Caballeronia sp. TF1N1: one gene and its partner. The protein of the gene in region 2 interacts with the protein of the main gene of each other region in a pairwise test. Links are inferred from orthologs where the notes say so. Each region holds a gene or a part of one and is shown on either strand. Other genes may lie near its edges. The genes, in order: LDZ28_RS06725 and grxD.

Evidence for each region.
Region 1: the proteins of grxD (region 2) and LDZ28_RS06725 interact in binary tests that used the Escherichia coli proteins (3 or more experiments, as listed by UniProt). The link is inferred for Caballeronia sp. TF1N1 from one-to-one orthologs.

The regions. Positions count from the first base shown.
Region 1 is NZ_CP084626.1:1,448,823-1,458,694, reverse strand. Bases 4,076-6,987 are described here. They hold LDZ28_RS06725 (BolA family transcriptional regulator), read right to left. Parts: upstream 5,733-6,987; coding sequence 5,418-5,732; downstream 4,076-5,417. Other genes in these bases: LDZ28_RS06710 (YdiU family protein), read right to left, coding at 6,894-6,987; msrB (peptide-methionine (R)-S-oxide reductase MsrB), read right to left, coding at 6,400-6,831; LDZ28_RS06720 (septation protein A), read right to left, coding at 5,729-6,265; LDZ28_RS06730 (peptidylprolyl isomerase), read right to left, coding at 4,497-5,279; purL (phosphoribosylformylglycinamidine synthase), read left to right, coding at 4,076-4,355. Outside these bases: LDZ28_RS06740 (hypothetical protein), read left to right, coding at 1-30; more of purL, read left to right, coding at 318-4,075; more of LDZ28_RS06710, read right to left, coding at 6,988-8,504; LDZ28_RS06705 (3-(methylthio)propionyl-CoA ligase), read left to right, coding at 8,655-9,872. UniProt on the Escherichia coli protein: Transcriptional regulator that plays an important role in general stress response. Has many effects on cell morphology, cell growth and cell division. Acts by regulating the transcription of many genes, including dacA (PBP-5), dacC (PBP-6), ampC and mreB.
Region 2 is NZ_CP084626.1:2,564,945-2,574,794, forward strand. Bases 209-3,098 are described here. They hold grxD (Grx4 family monothiol glutaredoxin), read left to right. Parts: upstream 209-1,442; coding sequence 1,443-1,754; downstream 1,755-3,098. Other genes in these bases: prfA (peptide chain release factor 1), read left to right, coding at 209-512; prmC (peptide chain release factor N(5)-glutamine methyltransferase), read left to right, coding at 509-1,345; LDZ28_RS11935 (UbiX family flavin prenyltransferase), read left to right, coding at 1,768-2,364; LDZ28_RS11940 (class III extradiol ring-cleavage dioxygenase), read left to right, coding at 2,474-3,098. Also shown: more of prfA, read left to right, coding at 1-208; more of LDZ28_RS11940, read left to right, coding at 3,099-3,259; LDZ28_RS11945 (APC family permease), read right to left, coding at 3,352-4,944; LDZ28_RS11950 (cold-shock protein), read left to right, coding at 5,421-5,624; LDZ28_RS11955 (Hsp70 family protein), read right to left, coding at 5,689-6,963; LDZ28_RS11960 (MFS transporter), read left to right, coding at 7,161-8,648; LDZ28_RS11965 (nitroreductase family protein), read right to left, coding at 8,698-9,294; LDZ28_RS11970 (MFS transporter), read right to left, coding at 9,506-9,850. UniProt on the Escherichia coli protein: Monothiol glutaredoxin involved in the biogenesis of iron-sulfur clusters.

The DNA of each region.
Region 1 (9,872 bases), 1.1 Mb from region 2 along the record:
AAGAAAGCGCGCCATGATAGCGCCAAATGAGCCGCGCCGGGACCATAGGTGCCAGATCGCAGCATGTCCGTCGCGAACGTTTCTGCACTGCGTACACTGCAGGATCGATTTCAGGATAAGCCATGCGTCACGTCCGCGGCGGGATGCGCACGCGCGACGGGCAATGGCGCCGGTCGGGCCGGCCGAATTTGAGACGCATCCGGGGTATAATCGCGGTCTTCCTTTCGCCTCACGTCGCTCATCCACGCTCGTGGCCGTTTCCGGCGTTTCGAGCGCGGCACCCAGCGGCACACAGACGTCATCGACGCACCGTCACAATGGCCCACTTCTCGTGTTTCCCCGGCGCTTCGGCCCTCTCCGATTTCCGTCAGACCCGCCTCCTCGAGACGCTCGCGCGCATCGACGCGAACATCGTCGGCGTGCGCGGCCAGTTTCTGCACTTCGTGAATTCGGCCGAACCGCTTTCCGATGAGGACAGCAACCGCATCCACGCGCTGATGCACTACGGTGCGCCGCTCGAAGAAGGCAAGGAACGCGGCCACGCCGAAACGTTTCTGGTCGTGCCGCGCTTCGGCACGGTGTCGCCGTGGGCGAGCAAGGCAACCGACATCGCGCATCATTGCGGCCTCACGCAAGTGCGGCGTATCGAGCGCGGCGTCGAATACACGGTCGTCCTGAAGAGCGGTCTGCTCGGCGGCAGGAAAACCCTGTCGGACGAAGCGCGCGCCGCCGTTGCCGACGCGTTGCACGACCGCATGACCGAAAGCGTCGCGGCCTCGCGCGATCAGGCGCTGCATCTCTTCGACGAACTGCCCGCCAAGCCTTTGCAGACGGTCGATATCATCGGCGCCGGGCGTTCGGCGCTCGAAGCGGCCAACGCGGAACTGGGCCTCGCGCTCGCGGAAGACGAGATCGTCTATCTCGTCGATGCCTTCAAAAACCTCAACCGCAATCCGACCGACGTCGAACTGATGATGTTCGCGCAGGCCAACAGCGAACATTGCCGCCACAAGATTTTCAACGGCGAATGGACCATCGACGGCGAGAAGCAGGATCTGTCGCTCTTCGCCATGATCCGCAACACCGAGAAGCTGAATCACGAAGGCACGATCGTCGCGTACTCGGACAACTCGGCGATCATGGCGGGCGGCGTCGCGGAGCGCTGGTTTCCGCGCGGCGAGAGCGAGCAGTATCAGCGCAAGGTCGAGTTGACGCACACGCTGATGAAGGTCGAAACGCATAACCACCCGACCGCGATCTCGCCGTTCGCGGGCGCGGCAACGGGCTCGGGCGGCGAAATCCGCGACGAAGGCGCGACCGGTCGCGGCGCGCGTCCGAAAGCCGGTCTCGCGGGCTTCACGGTATCGAACCTCGATTTGCCCGATGCGCGTCAAAAGTGGGAAAACGCCCGCGATGCCGCCACGCCGCTCGTCTCGCGCAATCCGTCGGAAACGCATGAGGCGTATGGCCGGCCGGATCGCATTGCGTCGCCGTTGCAGATCATGATCGACGGGCCCATCGGCGCGGCGGCATTCAACAACGAATTCGGCCGTCCGAACCTGGGCGGCTATTTCCGCACCTTCGAGCAGAACGTCGCGGGCCGCGTGCGCGGCTATCACAAGCCGATCATGATCGCGGGCGGCATCGGCAATATCTCGGACCAGCACACGCACAAGAACGATCTGCCGGCGGGCACGCTGCTGATCCAGATCGGCGGACCGGGCATGCGCATCGGCATGGGCGGCGGCGCGGCGAGTTCGATGGCCACGGGCGCGAACACCGCCGAGCTGGACTTCGATTCCGTGCAGCGCGGCAATCCTGAAATTCAACGCCGCGCGCAGGAAGTCATCAACTCGTGCTGGCAACTGGGCGAGCACAACCCCATTCTGTCGATTCACGACGTCGGCGCGGGCGGCATTTCGAATGCGTTCCCCGAACTCGTCGATGGCGCGGGAAAGGGCGCGCGCTTCGAACTGCGCAAGGTACAGCTCGAGGAAAGCGGACTGTCGCCGCGCGAAATTTGGTCGAACGAAGCGCAAGAGCGCTATGTGCTGGCCATCGCGCCCGCCGATCTGCCGGCCTTCGAGGCAATGTGCGAGCGTGAACGCTGCCCGGTGGCAGTGGTTGGCGTGGCGACGGACGAGCGCGACCTCGAACTCATCGACGATGAAAACGAAGGTCAGGAACCCGTCGACATGCCGATGGATGTGCTGCTCGGCAAGCCGCCGAAAATGCATCGCGACGTTGCGCGCGAACATCCGAGCTTCACGCCGGTCGATGTCACCGGCCTGCAGCTTTCGGAAGTCGCCGTCGATGTGCTCAAGCACCCGACCGTCGCGAGCAAGTCGTTTCTCATCACCATCGGCGACCGTTCGGTGGGCGGCACGACGGCGCGCGACCAGTTCGTGGGCCCGTGGCAAGTGCCGGTGGCCGATTGCGCCATCACGACCATGGACTACGCGGGCTATCGCGGCGAAGCCATGACGATGGCCGAGCGCACGCCACTCGCCGTCATCGACGCACCCGCATCCGGCCGCATGGCAGTGGGCGAAGCAGTGACGAATATCGCTGCCGCGCCGATCGAATCGTTGAGCAAGCTCAAGCTCTCCGCCAACTGGATGGCCGCGTGCGGCAGCGCGGGCGAAGACGCGGCGCTCTACGACACGGTGAAGGCCATCGGCATGGAACTGTGCCCGGCGCTCGGCATCAGCATTCCGGTCGGCAAGGATTCGCTGTCGATGCGCACCAAGTGGCAGGACGCACGCGGCGGCTCACGGGAAGTGGTGTCGCCGGTGTCGCTCATCATCTCGGCGTTCGCGCCGGTCGAGGACGTGCGCCGTCAACTCACGCCGCAACTCGTCGCGGAGTCCGATACGGTGCTGATCGCCATCGATCTGGGGCGCGGGCGCAATCGCATGGGCGGCAGCATCCTCGCGCAAGTGACGCAGCAAGTGGGCGATGCCGTGCCCGACGTCGACGATCCCGAAGACCTCAAGCGCTTCTTCGCGTCCATTCAGGCGCTCAACGCCGACGGCAAGCTGCTTGCCTATCACGACCGCTCGGACGGCGGCCTGTGGGCGACGGTCTGCGAGATGGCGTTCGCGGGGCACGTGGGCGTGTCGCTCAACGTCGACATGCTGACACTCGATGCCGACCACGAATCCGATTACGGCGACGCGAAAGACTGGACCAAGCAGACGAGCGGCCGGCGCGACGACCGCACGATCCGCGCGCTGTTCACGGAAGAACTCGGCGCGGTGGTGCAAGTGCGCGCGGCGGATCGCGATGCCGTGCTCGGCGCGTTGCGCGGGCATGGTTTGTCGGCGTGCGCGCATGTCATCGGCAAGCCGAACGAGCGCGACACGGTCGAGATCTATCGCGACGCGAAGAAGATTTTCGATGCGCCGCGTACCGAGTTGCAGCGCGCATGGAGCGAGGTGAGCTGGCGCATCGCGCGTCTGCGCGACAACCCCGCTTGTGCCGACGCCGAATACGACGCATTGCTCGATGCCGGCGATCCCGGCTTGTCGCCCGTGTTGACCTTCGATCCGGCGGAAGACGTCGCCGCGCCGTTCATCGCGACGAACACGCGTCCGCGCGTGGCGATCTTGCGCGAGCAGGGCGTGAACTCGCATCTCGAAACCGCGTATGCATTCGACCGCGCGGGCTTCGATGCACATGACGTACATATGAGCGATCTGCTCGAAGGCCGCGCGACACTCGCCGACTTCGCGGGCGCGGTGGCGTGCGGCGGCTTCTCGTATGGCGACGTGCTGGGTGCGGGCGAAGGCTGGGCCAAGACCATTCGCTTCAACCCGCGTCTTTCCGATATGTTCGCCGCCTTCTTTAGCCGCGCCGATACCTTCGCGCTCGGCATCTGCAACGGCTGCCAGATGATGTCGAACCTGGCGTCGATCATCCCCGGCGCCGAGGCGTGGCCCAAGTTCACGCGCAACAAGTCCGAGCAGTTCGAAGCGCGCTTCTCGCTCGTGGAAGTGGAGAGTTCGCCGTCGATCTTCTTTAGCGGCATGGAAGGCTCGCGCATTCCGGTTGCGGTCGCGCACGGTGAAGGTTTCGCCGATTTCTCGCAACAGGGCGATGCCGCGAAGGCACTCGTCGCCATGCGTTTCGTCGATCATCACGGCCGCGCGACGGAGCAGTATCCGTTCAACCCGAACGGCTCGCCGCAAGGCATCACGTCGGTCACGACGCCCGACGGCCGCTTCACCGTTTTGATGCCGCATATGGAGCGCGTGCATCGCAATGTGCAAATGAGCTGGACACCGGATGACTGGACCACTGACGGCAGTCCGTGGCTGCGCGTGTTTCAGAACGCGCGGCGGTTCATGGGGTGAGGTTCGGTTGTATCGGTGGGATGAGAGCACCCCGAAGTGGTTTTTCGGGGTGTTTTTTTGCCGATTGCAGACACGCACCGAAAACGACAAAGCCGCCCGAAGGCGGCTTTGTCCGACAGCGACGAAGGGCGATCAGCGTGCTTATTTCACCACTGCCTTCTTCCGCAACCCTTCCTCGAACGCCTGCAGCTTCTCCTGCTGAATCTGCTGCGCGATCTGCGCTTTCACTTGTTCCAGCGGCGGCGGGGCGACGTCGCGGGTATCGTCCAGACGGATGATGTGCCAGCCGAATTGCGTCTTCACCGGCTGCGGCGTTACTTCACCCTTCTTGAGCTTCTCGGCGGCGGCGCCGAATTCCGGCACGTAGGCTTGCGGCGCGGACCAGTCCAGATCGCCGCCGTTCTTGCCCGATCCCGGGTCCTTCGAGTATTGCTTCGCCAGATCCTCGAAGCTCGCGCCGCCCTTGATCTTCGCGATCAAGTCCTTCGCCTGCGCTTCGCTTTCTACCAGGATGTGATGCAGATGCAGTTCCTTGCCGCCGCCCGTCTGCTTCACGAGTTGCTCGTAGCGCGCCTGGATCTCGGCGTCGGTCGGCGTGTTCTTCTTGACGAAGTCTTCGATCATCGCGCGCAGCACGACCGTCTGTTGCGCGACCGCGATCTGCGCCTTCACGTCGGGACGCATGGGCAGGCCTTCGCGCGATGCTTCCTGCATCAGGATTTCGCGGTTGATGAGTTCCTCGCGCACCGCCTGTTGCAATTGCGGCGAATCCTGCTGACCCTGCTGGACGAGTTGCTTCACGAGCGCATCGGCGCGCGACGTGGGAATCGGCGTGCCATTGACGACGGCGATGTTCTGCGCAAACGCGGGAGCCGCGGCGAACGCAGCCAGCAAGACCCAGACGCGGGTTTTTTTCAAAGTCATCGGAGGTTCCTAACTGAGCAACGAGCGACCTCGAAAGGCGCTTGATTGAGAGGTTGATCTGGAAGAAGCTGAGTGAATCGACACGCAGGAGAGGCGAGGCAAAAGCGCGGCAATCAGGCGCCAAAGCCCGCGCGGAGTCTATTCGAATTGTTCTGCGAACTCTTGCGGCGTATAAGCCCGGATGGCCAGTGCGTGCACGCCATGCTGCATTTCCGCGGCCAGCGCATCATACACCAGTCGATGCCGCGCCACTCGCGCGCGGCCCGCGAAGCATTCGGCGATGACCGTGACCGTGTAATGACTGCCCGAAGCCGCGCCGGCATGCCCGGCATGCGCCGCGCTGTCGTCTTCGATATGCACGGTTTGCGGTTCGAGCGCCGCTTCGAGGCGCGCTTCGAGATGCGCGATCTTGTCGGCCGCGCTCGCGTTCGGAAAATCGAAGGAAGCGTTCATTGACCATCCTCCTTCATGTATTTGGCGAGCCAGAAACTTTGCGCGACGATAAACGCCACGAGACATCCCGTCGCGCCGAAGAGCTTGAAGTTGACCCATTGGTCCGTGGTGAAGTGAAACGCCACCACGAGATTGACGATACCGAGCAGCGCGAAAAACACCGCCCACGCCACGTTCAATTGTCCCCACACACGATGCGGCAGTACGATCTGCTTGCCCATCATCGCTTCGATGAGGTTCTTTTTGAAGCCGAGTTGCGCGACGATCAGCGCCACGGCGAAGAGCCAGTAAAGCGCGGTGGGCTTCCATTTGATGAAGGTATCGTTGTGCAGCACGAGCGTCGCGCCGCCGAACACCACGACCACGCCGAGACTCACCCACAGCATTGGATCGACCTTGCGATGGCGGAAGGCCACCCACGCAATCTGCACGAGCGTCGCCGCGATGGCCACGGCAGTTGCCGTATATATGCCCCAGATCTTGAATGCGACAAAAAACAGGATGATCGGAAACAGATCGAACAGAAATTTCATTGGCGTGGCGATGAGGTGGGCAGCGAGCAGGCTGCGGCGCGCGAAACGAACGCCCGCTCTCGAGAAGCGGGCGTTCCATGCGGCAGAAAATTATGCACGGGCTTATTGATTAGCCCGCCACAACCCGCCCGCGCTTACTTGGATTCGAATTGTAGCGCAGCCGAGTTGATGCAATACCGCAAACCGGTGGGCGCCGGGCCGTCTTCGAAGACGTGGCCGAGGTGCGCGCCGCAGTTCTTGCACTGCACTTCGATGCGCAGCATGCCGTGCGAGCGGTCGGTCTTCTCTTCGATCACTTCGCCGTTGATCGGCTTAAAGTAGCTGGGCCAGCCGCAGCCCGCGTCGAACTTGGTCGCGGATTCGAAAAGCGGCGTGCCGCAACACACGCAGTCATACACGCCGCGCTCGAAGTGGTCCCAGTATTCGCCGGAGAACGGGCGCTCGGTCGCCGCGTGGCGCGTGACCTGATACTGCATGTCGTTGAGTTCGCTGCGATACGCCGCATCGTCCTTTTGCAGCGGATACGCCGTGGCGCCAGTGTTGTCGGTGGTGTCGTCTCTGCTCATATCATTCCTTTTATCGGCCGAAAGTCGGAAAAACGGATCAGGCCAGCTATTTTGGGGCGATCCTAAGAAGAACAACTCACTTCCAGATCGCTCGCCCAGTCGGGCGGCAGGCCGGCGTAGGCTTCGTATTCGGGTTGTTCGTCGTAGGGACGGCGCAGCACGTCGAGAAGCCGCGCCACTTCGGTGTAGTCCTTTTCGCTCGCCTGGCGAATCGCCTGTTCGGCCAGGTGATTACGCAGCACGTACTTCGGATTCACGCGATTCATCGCGGCTCTGCGATCCATATCGTCGCGCGTTTCGTGCGCGAGACGTTCCCGATACTGCACCGCCCACGCGTCGAAAGCGGCGCGGTCGAGAAAGAGGTCGCGCACGGGCGAATCGTTCGAGGTATCGGATTTCGCGAGCTTCGACAAGTTCCGGAACGTGAGCGTGAAGTCCGCGCGGTTCGCGTGCATGATTTCGAGGAGACCGTTGGCGAGTTTGTCATCGCCTTCGCGCGCGATTTCGAGGCCGAGCTTGGCGCGCATCTTCGCTTCGAACACAGGGCCGAAGCGCGCCTTGTAGCGTTCGAGAACCTTCTGCGCTTCCTCGACCACGCGTTGCGCACGGCCTTCTTCCGGCAGGTTCGCGCCGACGAGCGGAACCAGCGCCTGCGCTAGACAAAACAGGTTCCAATAGCCGACCTGCGGCTGACGGCTGTACGAATAGCGCCCTTGCGTGTCCGTGTGGTTGCAAATGTGATGCGCGTTGAAGCCATCCATGAAACCGAACGGGCCGTAGTCGATCGTGAGACCGAGAATGGACATGTTGTCGGTGTTCATCACGCCGTGACAGAAGCCGACGGCTTGCCACTCCGCCATCAGATCGGCGGTGCTGCGCACGGCTTCGTCGAGGAGCGCGAGGTAGGGATCGTCGGCATCGCGGCAATGCGGATAGAAGCGCTCGATCACGTGATCGGCAAGCGCTTTGAGATCGTCGACGCGGTCGTTCGAATAGAAGTGTTCGAAATGCCCGAAGCGCACGAAGCTCGGCGCGACGCGCGTGACGATCGCCGCTGTTTCCATGCTCTCGCGCCGCACCGGCATATCGGAGCCGACGATGGCGAGCGCGCGCGTCGTGGGAATGCCCAGATGGTGCATGGCTTCGGAGCACAGGAATTCGCGGATCGACGAACGCAACACGGCGCGGCCATCGCCCATGCGGGAATACGGTGTGCGGCCCGCGCCCTTCAGCTGAAGTTCGAAGCGTGTGCCGTCATGGTCCCGATCGGCGTCTGGCTCGATCTCGCCGAGTGTAAGTGCGCGGCCATCGCCCAATTGACCTGCCCACACGCCGAACTGATGCCCCGAATAGACCGCTGCGTAAGGCAGGTCGCCGGCGGGCCATTCGCGCGTGGGATTGCCGGCGAAGTATTCGGCAAAGCGCTTTTGCTCGCTGCCTTCCGCGACATCCGGATCGATGCCGAGCATGTCCGCCGTTTCGCGCGAGATCGCGACGAGATAAGGATCGGGCACCGGCGTGGCGGGAAGGCGCGTCAGAAACGCGGCCCCGAGCGCCGCGAACGAGCCTGGCTGGCCAACCTTGATCGCGGCGGCGATGGCGTCCATGGAATCAGCGCCGGAAGCCTTCTCGCCGGACGCTGCACGCACGGCATTGCTTGGGGAAAACGACATATTGAGCGCCTTTTGGTTAAACGATATTGTAAATCCGCGCCCGCGGGCCTGCAGGGCCGCGCCCGGCCGGGCATCGGGCGGCGCAAAGCGAATGACCGACCCAATGACTCGAGCCCAGACTCGCCAACCGACTCACCGAGGAAATCACCCATGACGTCGCCGCTTTACGGCCAGATGATGGAAATACCGTTGCTCGCGTCGTCCCTGTTGTCCCATGCCTCGCGCCACTTCGGCGATACGGAAATCGTGTCGCGGCGTATCGAAGGCGATATCCATCGCTACACCTACCGCGATTGCGAGAAGCGCGCGAAGCAACTCGCGCAGGCCTTGATCGCGCTCGACGTGCAGCAGGGCGAGCGCATCGGCACGCTCGCCTGGAACGGCTACCGGCATCTGGAGTGCTATTACGGCGTGGCGGGCATGGGCGCCGTGTGCCACACCATCAATCCGCGTCTCTTTCCGGATCAGGTCGCGTTCATCATCGATCATGCCGACGATTCGTACGTCTTGTTCGACATGACCTTCGCGCCGCTCGTCGAGATGATCGCGCCGCAGTGTCCGAACGTGAAAGGCTGGATCGCACTCGGCGATGCCGCCTGCATCGAGCAGCATCTTTCGAACCTGAGCGTGCCGGTGATGAGCTACGAAAGTCTCGTCGGCGAACAGGATGGCGTCTACGAATGGCCGATGCTCGATGAACGTCAGGCATCGTTTCTTTGCTATACGTCGGGAACGACGGGCAATCCGAAGGGCGCGCTGTACTCGCATCGCTCGACGGTGCTGCATGCTTATGGCGCGGCCTTGCCCGATGCGATGGGCGCTTCATCGAGCGATTCCATCCTGCCCGTCGTGCCGATGTTCCACGTCAACGCGTGGGGCATTCCGCATGCGGGGCCGCTCGTCGGCGCGAAGCTGGTGTTTCCCGGCAAGGACCTCGACGGCAAGTCGCTCTATGAGTTGATGGAAGCGGAAGGCGTCACCTATTCGGCGGGCGTGCCGACCGTATGGCTGGCGCTCCTCGCCTACATGAAGCAGAACGATTTGCGCTTTTCGACCTTGAAGCGCACGGTGATCGGCGGCTCGGCGTGTCCGCCCGCCATGCTGAAGACCTTCGAGGAAGACTACGGCGTGCAGGTGATTCATGCGTGGGGCATGACGGAGATGTCGCCGCTCGGCACGCTCGCGCGGCTGAGTTTCCGGCAGAAGCAGCGTTCGGCCGAGGAACAGCGCATCTCGCTCGAAAAGCAGGGGCGCGCGCTCTTTGGCGTCGATATGAAAGTGGTCGGCGACGACGGCCACGAACTGCCTTGGGACGGCCAGTCGTTCGGCGATCTGCACGTGCGCGGACCGTGGGTCATCGACCGCTAT
Region 2 (9,850 bases):
AAACGCAGGGGCGCATCCATACGTCCGCGTGCACGGTCGCGGTCATGCCGGAAGCCGATGAAATCAGCGAAGTGGTGATTAACCCAGCGGATCTGCGTATCGATACCTTCCGAGCGTCGGGCGCGGGCGGGCAGCACATCAACAAGACCGATTCGGCCGTGCGCGTCACGCACTTGCCGACCGGAATCGTCGTCGAATGTCAAGACGACCGCTCGCAGCACAAGAACAAGGATCGCGCGCTGAAGGTGCTCGCCGCGCGCATCAAGGACAAGCAGTATCACGAGCAACACGCGAAGGAAGCGGCGACGCGCAAGAGTCTGATCGGTTCGGGCGACCGCTCCGAGCGCATTCGCACCTACAATTTTCCGCAAGGGCGCATGACGGATCACCGCATCAATCTGACGCTCTACAAGCTCGAATACATCATGGACGGCGATATCGACGAACTGATCGGCGCGCTCGTGAGCGAGCATCAGGCGGAATTGCTCGCGGCGCTCGGGGAAACCGAGTGACGACCGCAGTCGATCTGCTGCGTGCGTGTGCGCTGCCGGCGCTCGAAGCGCGCGTCTTGCTGATGCACGTGCTCGGCTGGCGACGCACGCAGCTCATCACGCGCGACCGCGAAGCGCTTGGCGCCACCGCGGTTAGCCGCTTCGAGGCGCTCGTCGCGCGCCGTGTCGCGGGAGAACCGATCGCGCAGCTGACCGGAACGCGTGAATTTTTCGGGCTCGAATTCGACGTGACGCCCGATGTGCTGATTCCGCGCCCGGAAACCGAATTGCTGGTGGAAACGGCGCTCGACGCCATCGCGAATACGCCGAACGCGCGCGTGCTCGATCTCGGCACGGGAACCGGCGCCATTGCGGTTTCGCTCGCGCATGCACGGCCCGACGCGCGCGTGTGGGCCGTGGACCGCTCAGGCGCCGCGCTGGATGTCGCGCGTCGCAATGCAGAACGGCTGCTCGATCCGGCGCGCGCGGGCGGGCCGCTCGCGTTCGTCGAAAGCGACTGGACCGCGAAGGTCGATCCTTCGCTGCTCTTCGAAGCCATCGTGAGCAATCCGCCGTATATCGCAAGCGACGATCCGCATTTGCAGCAAGGCGATCTGCGCTTCGAGCCGCGCGACGCGCTCACCGATGACGCCGACGGTTTGTCCTGCATCCGGACCATTATCGAGCGAGCGCCGTTTCTGCTTGCGCGCCGTGGCGTGCTGTGGCTCGAACACGGCTACGATCAGTCCGACGCCGTGCGCCGACTGCTCACGGCGCGCGGTTTCACCGATGTGCATTCGCTGTGCGATCTGGCGGGAATCGAGCGAATCAGCGGCGGCGTTTTCAATGCCTGAGCGCGGCGGGCGAGCCAGGCAGCGGTCAGCCCGGAATAGCGAAATCCGCTATCATTTCAACACTTAGTCCCCACCGACATCAAAGCGCAGGAACATCATGGAAACGCAAGAACGCATCAAGCAACTCGTCGATCAAAACGCGGTCGTCCTCTTCATGAAGGGCACGGCGCAGTTCCCGATGTGCGGTTTCTCCGGCCGCGCCATTCAGGTGCTGAAGGCGTGTGGCGTCGATCAGATCACAACCGTGAACGTGCTCGAAGACAACGAAATTCGTCAGGGCATCAAGCAATTCTCGAACTGGCCGACCATTCCGCAGCTTTACGTGAAGGGCGAGTTCATCGGCGGCTCGGACATCATGATGGAGATGTACGAATCCGGCGAACTGCAACAGCTCTTCGCCGCTGCCTGAAGTTATCTTCGAAGTGAACGCGCCTGCCGCCCGACGACGGCTCATCGTCGCCATCACGGGCGCCACGGGCGCAATTTACGGCGTGCGTCTGCTTGAAACGTTGCGCCGTGTTCCCGGCGTGGAAACGCATCTGCTCGTTTCCAGCGCCGGCTGGCTCAATATCCAGCACGAGCTGGAACTCGATAAATCCACGGTTCACGCGCTCGCGGACGTTGTTCATAACGTGCGCGATGTCGGCGCGAGCATCGCGTCCGGCTCGTTTTCCACGGAAGGCATGATCGTCGCGCCGTGCTCCATGCGAACGCTGGCAAGCATCGCGCACGGACTCTCCGACAATCTCATCACGCGCGCGGCGGATGTCGTGCTCAAGGAGCGTCGCCGTCTGGTGCTGCTGGTGCGCGAAACGCCGCTCAACCTCGCGCATCTGCGCAATATGACCACGGTGACGGAAATGGGCGGCGTGATTTTTCCGCCGCTGCCGGCGTTTTATCAGAAGCCGGCGAGCATCGACGAGATGGTGGATCACACCGTCGCGCGGGTGATCGATCTGTTCCAGATCGCATCGCCGGCCGCCGCTGCATGGGAAGGAATGCGCGGCGAAGCGGACTGAGCGTCGATTTGATTGCAAACGCCGACGACACAATTCATTGCTTCAGCGGCCGTTTATTTCCACTGGTCCCGGCCGTACATTGGTGGCATCCAACTCAATACGCGACGCCATGACTTCCCTTCCCTCCGTTTTCGTTTCCCACGGCGCGCCGACGCTGCCTATCGACCCGTCGATGCCTTCCGGCGAATTCGCCTCGCTCGCTGAAACGCTGCCGCGCCCGCGCGCCATCCTCATGCTTTCGGCTCACTGGGGCACGACGCAACCCGTTGCGAGCATCGCCGAGCGGCCGGAAACCATCCACGATTTCCACGGTTTTCCGCGCGCGCTCTATGAACTGCGCTATCCCGCGCCCGGCGCGCCCGATCTCGCCCGCAACGCCGCCGCGCTGCTCGGCGAGCACGGCATTGCTGCGAGCACGATGGAGCACGGCCTCGATCACGGCGCGTGGGTGCCGCTTCTGCTCATGTTTCCCAACGCCGACATCCCAGTCGCGCAACTTTCCATTCAACCGCGCCTCGATGCCGCGCATCACTTCGGTATCGGCCGGGCGCTGCGCGATTTGCGGCGCGACGGCGTGATGATCGTCGGTTCCGGGCAGATCACGCATAACCTGCGCATGGCGGATTTCGGCGCGCGTCCTGAAGATGCCGATCCGCGCGTCGATGAGTTCACGCATTGGTTCGAGGCGCGTCTTGCCGATCGCGACATCGACGCGCTGCTCGACTATCGCGCCCGCGCGCCGCACGCCGCGCTGATGCATCCGACCGACGAGCATCTGCTGCCAGTATTCGGCGCACTAGGCGCTGCGGCGGATGACTATCAGTTGCGCATACAGTCGCTCGGCACTTTCCAGCGCGCGCTCGCCATGACGAACTACGTGTTCGCGGACGCCTGAGGCCTGAACGTACGAGCCGCGCAGGAAAGAGCGAAGCCCCGCCTGATTGCTCAGGCGGGGCTTCGTTTTACCGCTTCTCGTCGACGATCTGCTTACGCGCCGACTCCGTGCTGAATGTCTTCGTGCGCTTCGCGTTCATCCAGATAGTCCGTCCTATAACCGGTATGCACGCCCCAGAAGTAAAACACGAGCGCGAGCACGGCGACGAGCGCCATGTCCCAGCCATACGGCAACACGCCACTTCCGCCGAATTCCTTGCTGCCGATGAGCGACATGACGGCCATTGTCGGCAGATACGCCACCAGCCACCACGCGGCCTTCAAATCGCGGCCCCATCCCGCGAAGCCGGTCTTGCCCTGGAAGTAGAAGTACACGGGCAGCGCGACGACCATCAACAGGATGATTTCGCCGGTCAGCGGCCACTTTGCCCAGTACAGGACGAGCGACGCGCAGACGAACGCGAACGGCGCGACCAAGCCCATTAAGGGCAAGCGGACCGGCCGTTCCAGATCCGGCGCGGCGCGGCGCAGCGCCATCAGGCTCACAGGCCCGGTGAGATAGGAAATGACCGTCGCCACCGAAATCACCGCCGCCAGCGTGCCCCAACCACGGAAGAAGAACAGGAACACGAACGCGACGAACAGGTTGAACCACATCGCGGGACGCGGCACGCCGTAGAACGGATGCACGTTGCCGAATATCTTCGGCATCGTGTTGTTGCGCTCCATCGCGTAAATCATGCGCGTGGTCGTCGCCATGTAGGTGGTGCCGGTGCCGCTCGGGCTCACGAAAGCATCGACATAAAGAAGCACGGCGAGCCAGTTCAAATTCAGCGCCAGCGCCAGTTCCGCGAACGGCGACGCGAAGTTGAAATGCGACCAGCCCTTCGCGACATCGGCGGGATTGACCGCGCCGATGTAGGCCACTTGCAGCAATACGTAGATCACGAGCGCGATCAGAATCGAGCCGATCACGGCGAACGGGATGCTCCGCGACGGATTGCGCGCCTCGCCCGCGAGATTGACCGGGCTCTGAAAGCCGTTGAAGCTGAACACGATGCCGCTCGTCGCCACCGCCGTCAGCACGGCCGGCCAGCCATAGGGCGCGAAGCTCGACACCGTGCCGAAGTTCTCGGAATGGAACCCTGTATAGATGAGGCCCGCGATGGTCAGGCCGGGAATCAGGAACTTGAAGACAGTGATTGTCGAGTTGGCGCGCGCGAACACCTTCACGCCCCAGTAGTTGAGCATGAAGTACACGACCACGAGCAGCGCCGAGAGGATCAGCCCTGAAGTCGTGAGCGTTTCATTCACGAAGAGCGCATGCGCCCATTCATAGGGCCACGTGCTCATATATTGAATGGATGCCTCGGCCTCGATCGGAATGACCGAGACGATGGCAATCCAGTTCGCCCACGCGCTGATGAAACCGACGAGCGCGCCATGCGAATAGCGCGCGTAACGCACCATGCCGCCGGATTCGGGAAACGTCGCGCCCAACTCCGCGTAAGTAAGAGCGATCGCCATGATGACGACCGCGCCGATCACCCACGCGACCATGGCTGCGGGACCGGCGATCTTGGCCGCTTTCCACGCGCCGAACAACCAGCCTGAACCGATGATGGAACCGAGGCCGGTAAGCATGAGTGCTATCGGCCCGATATTTCGTTGTATCGAACTCTTCACATTGTTCTCCAGTGTCTCTCGCCTTGCGCTTGGAGGTCAGGCGCACGAATGCACATCCGCCGCGCGCGATGCCGGCCTACGGTCCGGTGATAGGGCGATTTTGGTGCAACCTTGGCAGGTTGGCGCGTAGTGTAACGGTTGCACCTTTCGAATGCAGCGAAGGATTGTCAGCTTTCATCAGTTTTTGCGCGATGAAAGCTACCACACGGCGGTGATAGACAGTTGGCAGTGAAATTATGAAAGATTCGTAAGATACGTTGCGATATCTCAAAAAGTCCCTGCGCGGCAGTCGGATATTATTTGACCGCGAAAACGATTAGCCGTATAAACCTTCTTGCAGGATTTCAAGTGGCGAGTGACTTGTGGTTCTTTCGTAGTTCGCCATCGCGGTACTCCGGTTGGTCCCATTGCCCCTTCCTTGATCTTCATGCACCCTTGGCTTCGGCCTCATTCATCAATTTTTTGGAATAAGTAACATGGAAACCGGTACCGTCAAGTGGTTTAATGACGCAAAGGGCTTTGGCTTCATCACCCCGGATGGCGGCGGCGAAGATCTGTTCGCACACTTCTCGGAAATCCGCATTGAGGGTTTCAAGACACTTCAAGAAAACCAAAAGGTTACCTACGAAGTGAAGACTGGCCCCAAGGGCAAGCAAGCAGCGAACATCAAGCCGGCGTAAGTTTTTATCCGGCTTAAAAAAAACCCCGCCTCGGCGGGGTTTTTTGCATCTGGAACGAGCGCGATCAGGTAAAGACGCGTTGCGCGTAAATACCGAGACCCGTCGCCACGCTGGCAAGTCGATCGCCGAATACGGCTCGTGCGCCGGGAAAAGCCGCCGCGAGCGCATCGGACAGAAAGCGCAAACCGGTGGTGCCGCCCGTGAAGTACACGGCGCCGACATCCGCGTTCGCCACGCCCGCGCGTTTCACCGTTTCCAGCGCCGCTTCGACGATACGCCGCGTCTCGTCCGCTCCTGCTTCGATCAGCTGGGCTTCGTCGAATGCGACGCGCAGCGCTTCCTCCACCTCTTCCATGTCGATCTCGGTTACGCCGCCCGCCGCCACGTCGATCTTCGCTTCCTCAGCGTGCGCAGTCAGCGCATGACCGAGCCTGCGATCGACGACGCGCATCAGCCGGTCATGCAGACGCGGTTCGGTGTAAAGGTGGCGCATCAGTTGCAATTCGCTCACGCGCTTGGGCGTGTAGACGGTATTGATCAGATGCCACGTCGCCAGATCGAAATACACGCGGTTCGGCACTTCGCGCCCTTGCGGATCGAGCGTCTGATAACCGAGTTCGCGCAAAACGGTCGTCAGCTCGACGCGCCGGTCGAAATCTGTGCCGGCCACGTGCACACCGTGATGCGCGAGGACATCGCTTTTTCGGTCTAGCTGGCGAGCGCGCTCGGGCCCCACGCGAACGAGCGAGAAGTCGGACGTACCGCCGCCGATATCCGCGACCAGCACGAGCCCTTCCTGCGTCAGGCGCGCTTCGTAATCGAATGCGGCGGCGATCGGTTCGTATTGAAAGTGAATCTCGCGCAAGCCGATGGCGTGCGCGCACGCTTCGAGTTGCGACTGCGCAAGGCGGTCGGCGCGCGGATCGTCATCGACGAAAAAGACCGGACGGCCGAGAACCGCGCGATCGAGCGGACTTGGCGAGACCGCCTGCGCTTTCTGTTTCAGATGTTGCAGAAAAAGCGTGATGACGTCCGTGTACTTGATGGCGGAGCCGTCGCCGAGATCGGTGCTAGTGTCGGCGAGCGGCGAGCCGAGAATGCTTTTCATCGAACGCATGAGGCGGCCGTCGAAGCCGTCTATATACGATTCGAGCGCGGCGCGGCCATAGGACTGGCTGTTTTCGTCCGTGTTGAAGAAGACGGCCGTCGGAAGCGTGGTTGCCTCGCCCTCGACGGGAGCCAGCCGGATCGAATGGCCACCCTGCGTCTGCGCCTGAATCGCGGCAGGCACGGCGACGGCGGAATTCGACGTGCCAAAATCGATCGCACAGTAGGTCATGGACATCGAGGCAGCGTTACGAGGCAACGCCGCATTCAAAAGTGGACAGGGTTTGTAGCATGTTCGGCGGCATGCATCAACCGCATTCGAACCCGTCTGGAACCGCCACGACGCTTCAACCGACGCGGAATGCAACTTGCTCGCCAAAGCGGCAATTTATTCACTGTTGCGCGCGCGGATGCGGCGGGCACGAGCCAATGAACGACACTACCTTACCGCAGGAAAATCGTTCGACTGCGAGCGCCAGCGATCGATCCGACATCATAGAAACCGATTTGCCGGGACGGCTCGACCGTCTGCCCTGGGGCCGGTTTCATACGTTGATCGTATTCGCGCTCGGCATCACGTGGCTGCTCGACGGGCTCGAAGTCACGCTCGCGGGCGCGGTGGCGAGCGCATTGAAGTCGAGCCCGGCGCTGCACTTCAACAACACGGATGTCGGCATCGCCGGCAGCGCGTACATTGCGGGCGCGGTGGTCGGCGCGCTTGGCTTCGGCTGGCTCACCGACCGGCTCGGACGACGCAAGCTCTTCTTCATCACGCTCTTTCTCTACGTGGCCGCGACCGCCGCAACCGCGTTCTCATGGGATCTCGCAAGTTTCGTGCTGTTCCGCTTTCTGACGGGCGCGGGCATCGGCGGTGAATACACGGCCATCAATTCCACGATCCAGGAATTCACGCCCGCGCGTTTGCGCGGCTGGACCGATCTCGCCATCAACGGCACGTTCTGGATCGGCGCGGGCATTGGCGCGGCCGGTTCGCTCGTTTTGCTCGATCCGGGCCTGATGCCGCCCGATTGGGGCTGGCGCGGGTGCTTCTTGATCGGCGCAGCGCTCGGTCTCACCATTCTCTTCATGCGGATGTGGGTGCCGGAAAGTCCGCGCTGGCTCATCACGCATAACCGCGTCGATGAAGCGAAGCAGATTGTCGAGGACATCGAAGCGCATTTTCGCAAGCACGGCGTCGAAATACCGAACACGCCGATCAAGCCGCTGCGCCTAAAGATGCGCGAGCACACGCCACTTTCGGAAGTCGCGCACACGCTGTTTCATGTGCATCGGAGCCGCTCGCTGGTCGGCCTCATGTTAATGACCGCGCAGGCGTTCTTCTACAACGCAATCTTTTTCACTTACGCGCTCGTGCTGACGGACTTCTATCACGTGCCAGGCGATCACATCGGCTGGTACGTGCTGCCGTTCGCAGCGGGCAATTTCCTCGGCCCCGTTCTGCTCGGCAAGCTATTCGACGTGCTCGGCCGACGCCGGATGATCGCCTTCACTTACGCGATCTCGGGCGTGCTGCTCACGATCAGCGGATGGATGTTCATGCACGGAATGCTTTCCGTGACCACGCAGACCATAGCGTGGATGGTAATTTTCTTCTTCGCGTCGGCGGCGGCGAGTTCGGCCTATCTGACGGTCAGCGAGACGTTTCCGCTGGAGATTCGCGCGCTTGCCATCGCCGTGTTTTATGCGTTCGGTACGGCGCTCGGCGGGATCATCGGGCCGGCGCTGTTCGGGCAACTCATCGATACGCATCAGCGCGGCGCGGTGTTCGTCGGCTATCTGATCGGCTCGGCGCTGATGATCGCGGCCGCCGTCGTGGCCGGCATCTGGGGCGTGGCGGCGGAGCGCAAGTCTCTGGAAGATGTTGCGCGGCCGCTGTCATCGGCGGATGAGGGGTGATGTCGTACACATCCGCAGTCAAGCGCACCCGCGCCGCGTAAGCCTGGCTTCACTCGAAACTCTTTCCCCACGCGCCTTCGAACGAGGTCTCGCCCAGCGCCTTGCGTGCTCGCGGCGCGGCCTCGCGTTCGCGAAGCGCGTCGTCGAGAAGATTCGCGTCGCCGTGATGACCGACTGCGATCATCGCGATGATCTCCACCTCCGGCGGAATCTCGAACGCCGCGCGGAACGCGTCGCGATCGAAGCCGCCCATCTGATGCGTCGCGAGCCCGAGCGCGTGCGCCTGGAGCACGAGCGCCATCGCGGCCGCGCCGGTGTCGTAGAGCGCGGTGCGGCTGACATCGCCCTTCGGCGTGAGCGTCGACGCAGTCACGCAGACCAGCACGGGCACGCGAACATTCCATGTCCGATTGGACGGCGCGAGCGTTTCGAACGCGCGCTGGAACGCGGCTTCGTCGCGATGCCGATCGAACGCGATGAAACGCCAAGGCTGCAAATTGCTCGATGAAGGCGCCCAGCGCGCCGCTTCGAGCAGGCTATGCAGATGCTCGCGGCTCAGCGGCGCGTCGGAGAACGCGCGCGGGCTCCAGCGGCCCGCGAGTAGTTCGTGGATATCGACTTCGGTTGCGGCGGGTTTGGCGGTCATCATTGGAATCCTTCAGCGATTGGAAGAAGCGAGGCCTGCCCATCACGGTAAGGGCTTTGCAGCAGGCGACCGCACAACGCTACCACTTCAATTCAGCACCGTTGCCTCGCGCCGCCCTCAAAAGCGCAAACGGCGCGCATCGGCCCGATGCGCGCCGTTCAGGTATCGAACGACAAGGATAAGTCACGGACTCACACGTCCGCAAAAGCGCTCAAGTGGCGGCGATGCCCATCGACCGCCCCGCGCGATTGATCCGCAACACCGTGACGGCTGCGACGAGGCAAAGACCGCCAGAGATCATCGTCGCCACGGTGTAGCTGCCGAGGCTCGACCGCAGCATGCCGCCGCCCAGCGCCGCGAACGCCGCGCCGAGCTGATGCCCCGCCACGATCCAGCCGAAGACGATCGGCGCCGACTCCTTGCCATAGACATCGGTGGCGAGGCGCACCGTCGGCGGCACGGTCGCGATCCAGTCGAGCCCGTAAAACACCGCGAAAAGCGGCAACCCAAAGAAGTCGATGCCAAACGCATACGGCAGATAGATCAACGACAACCC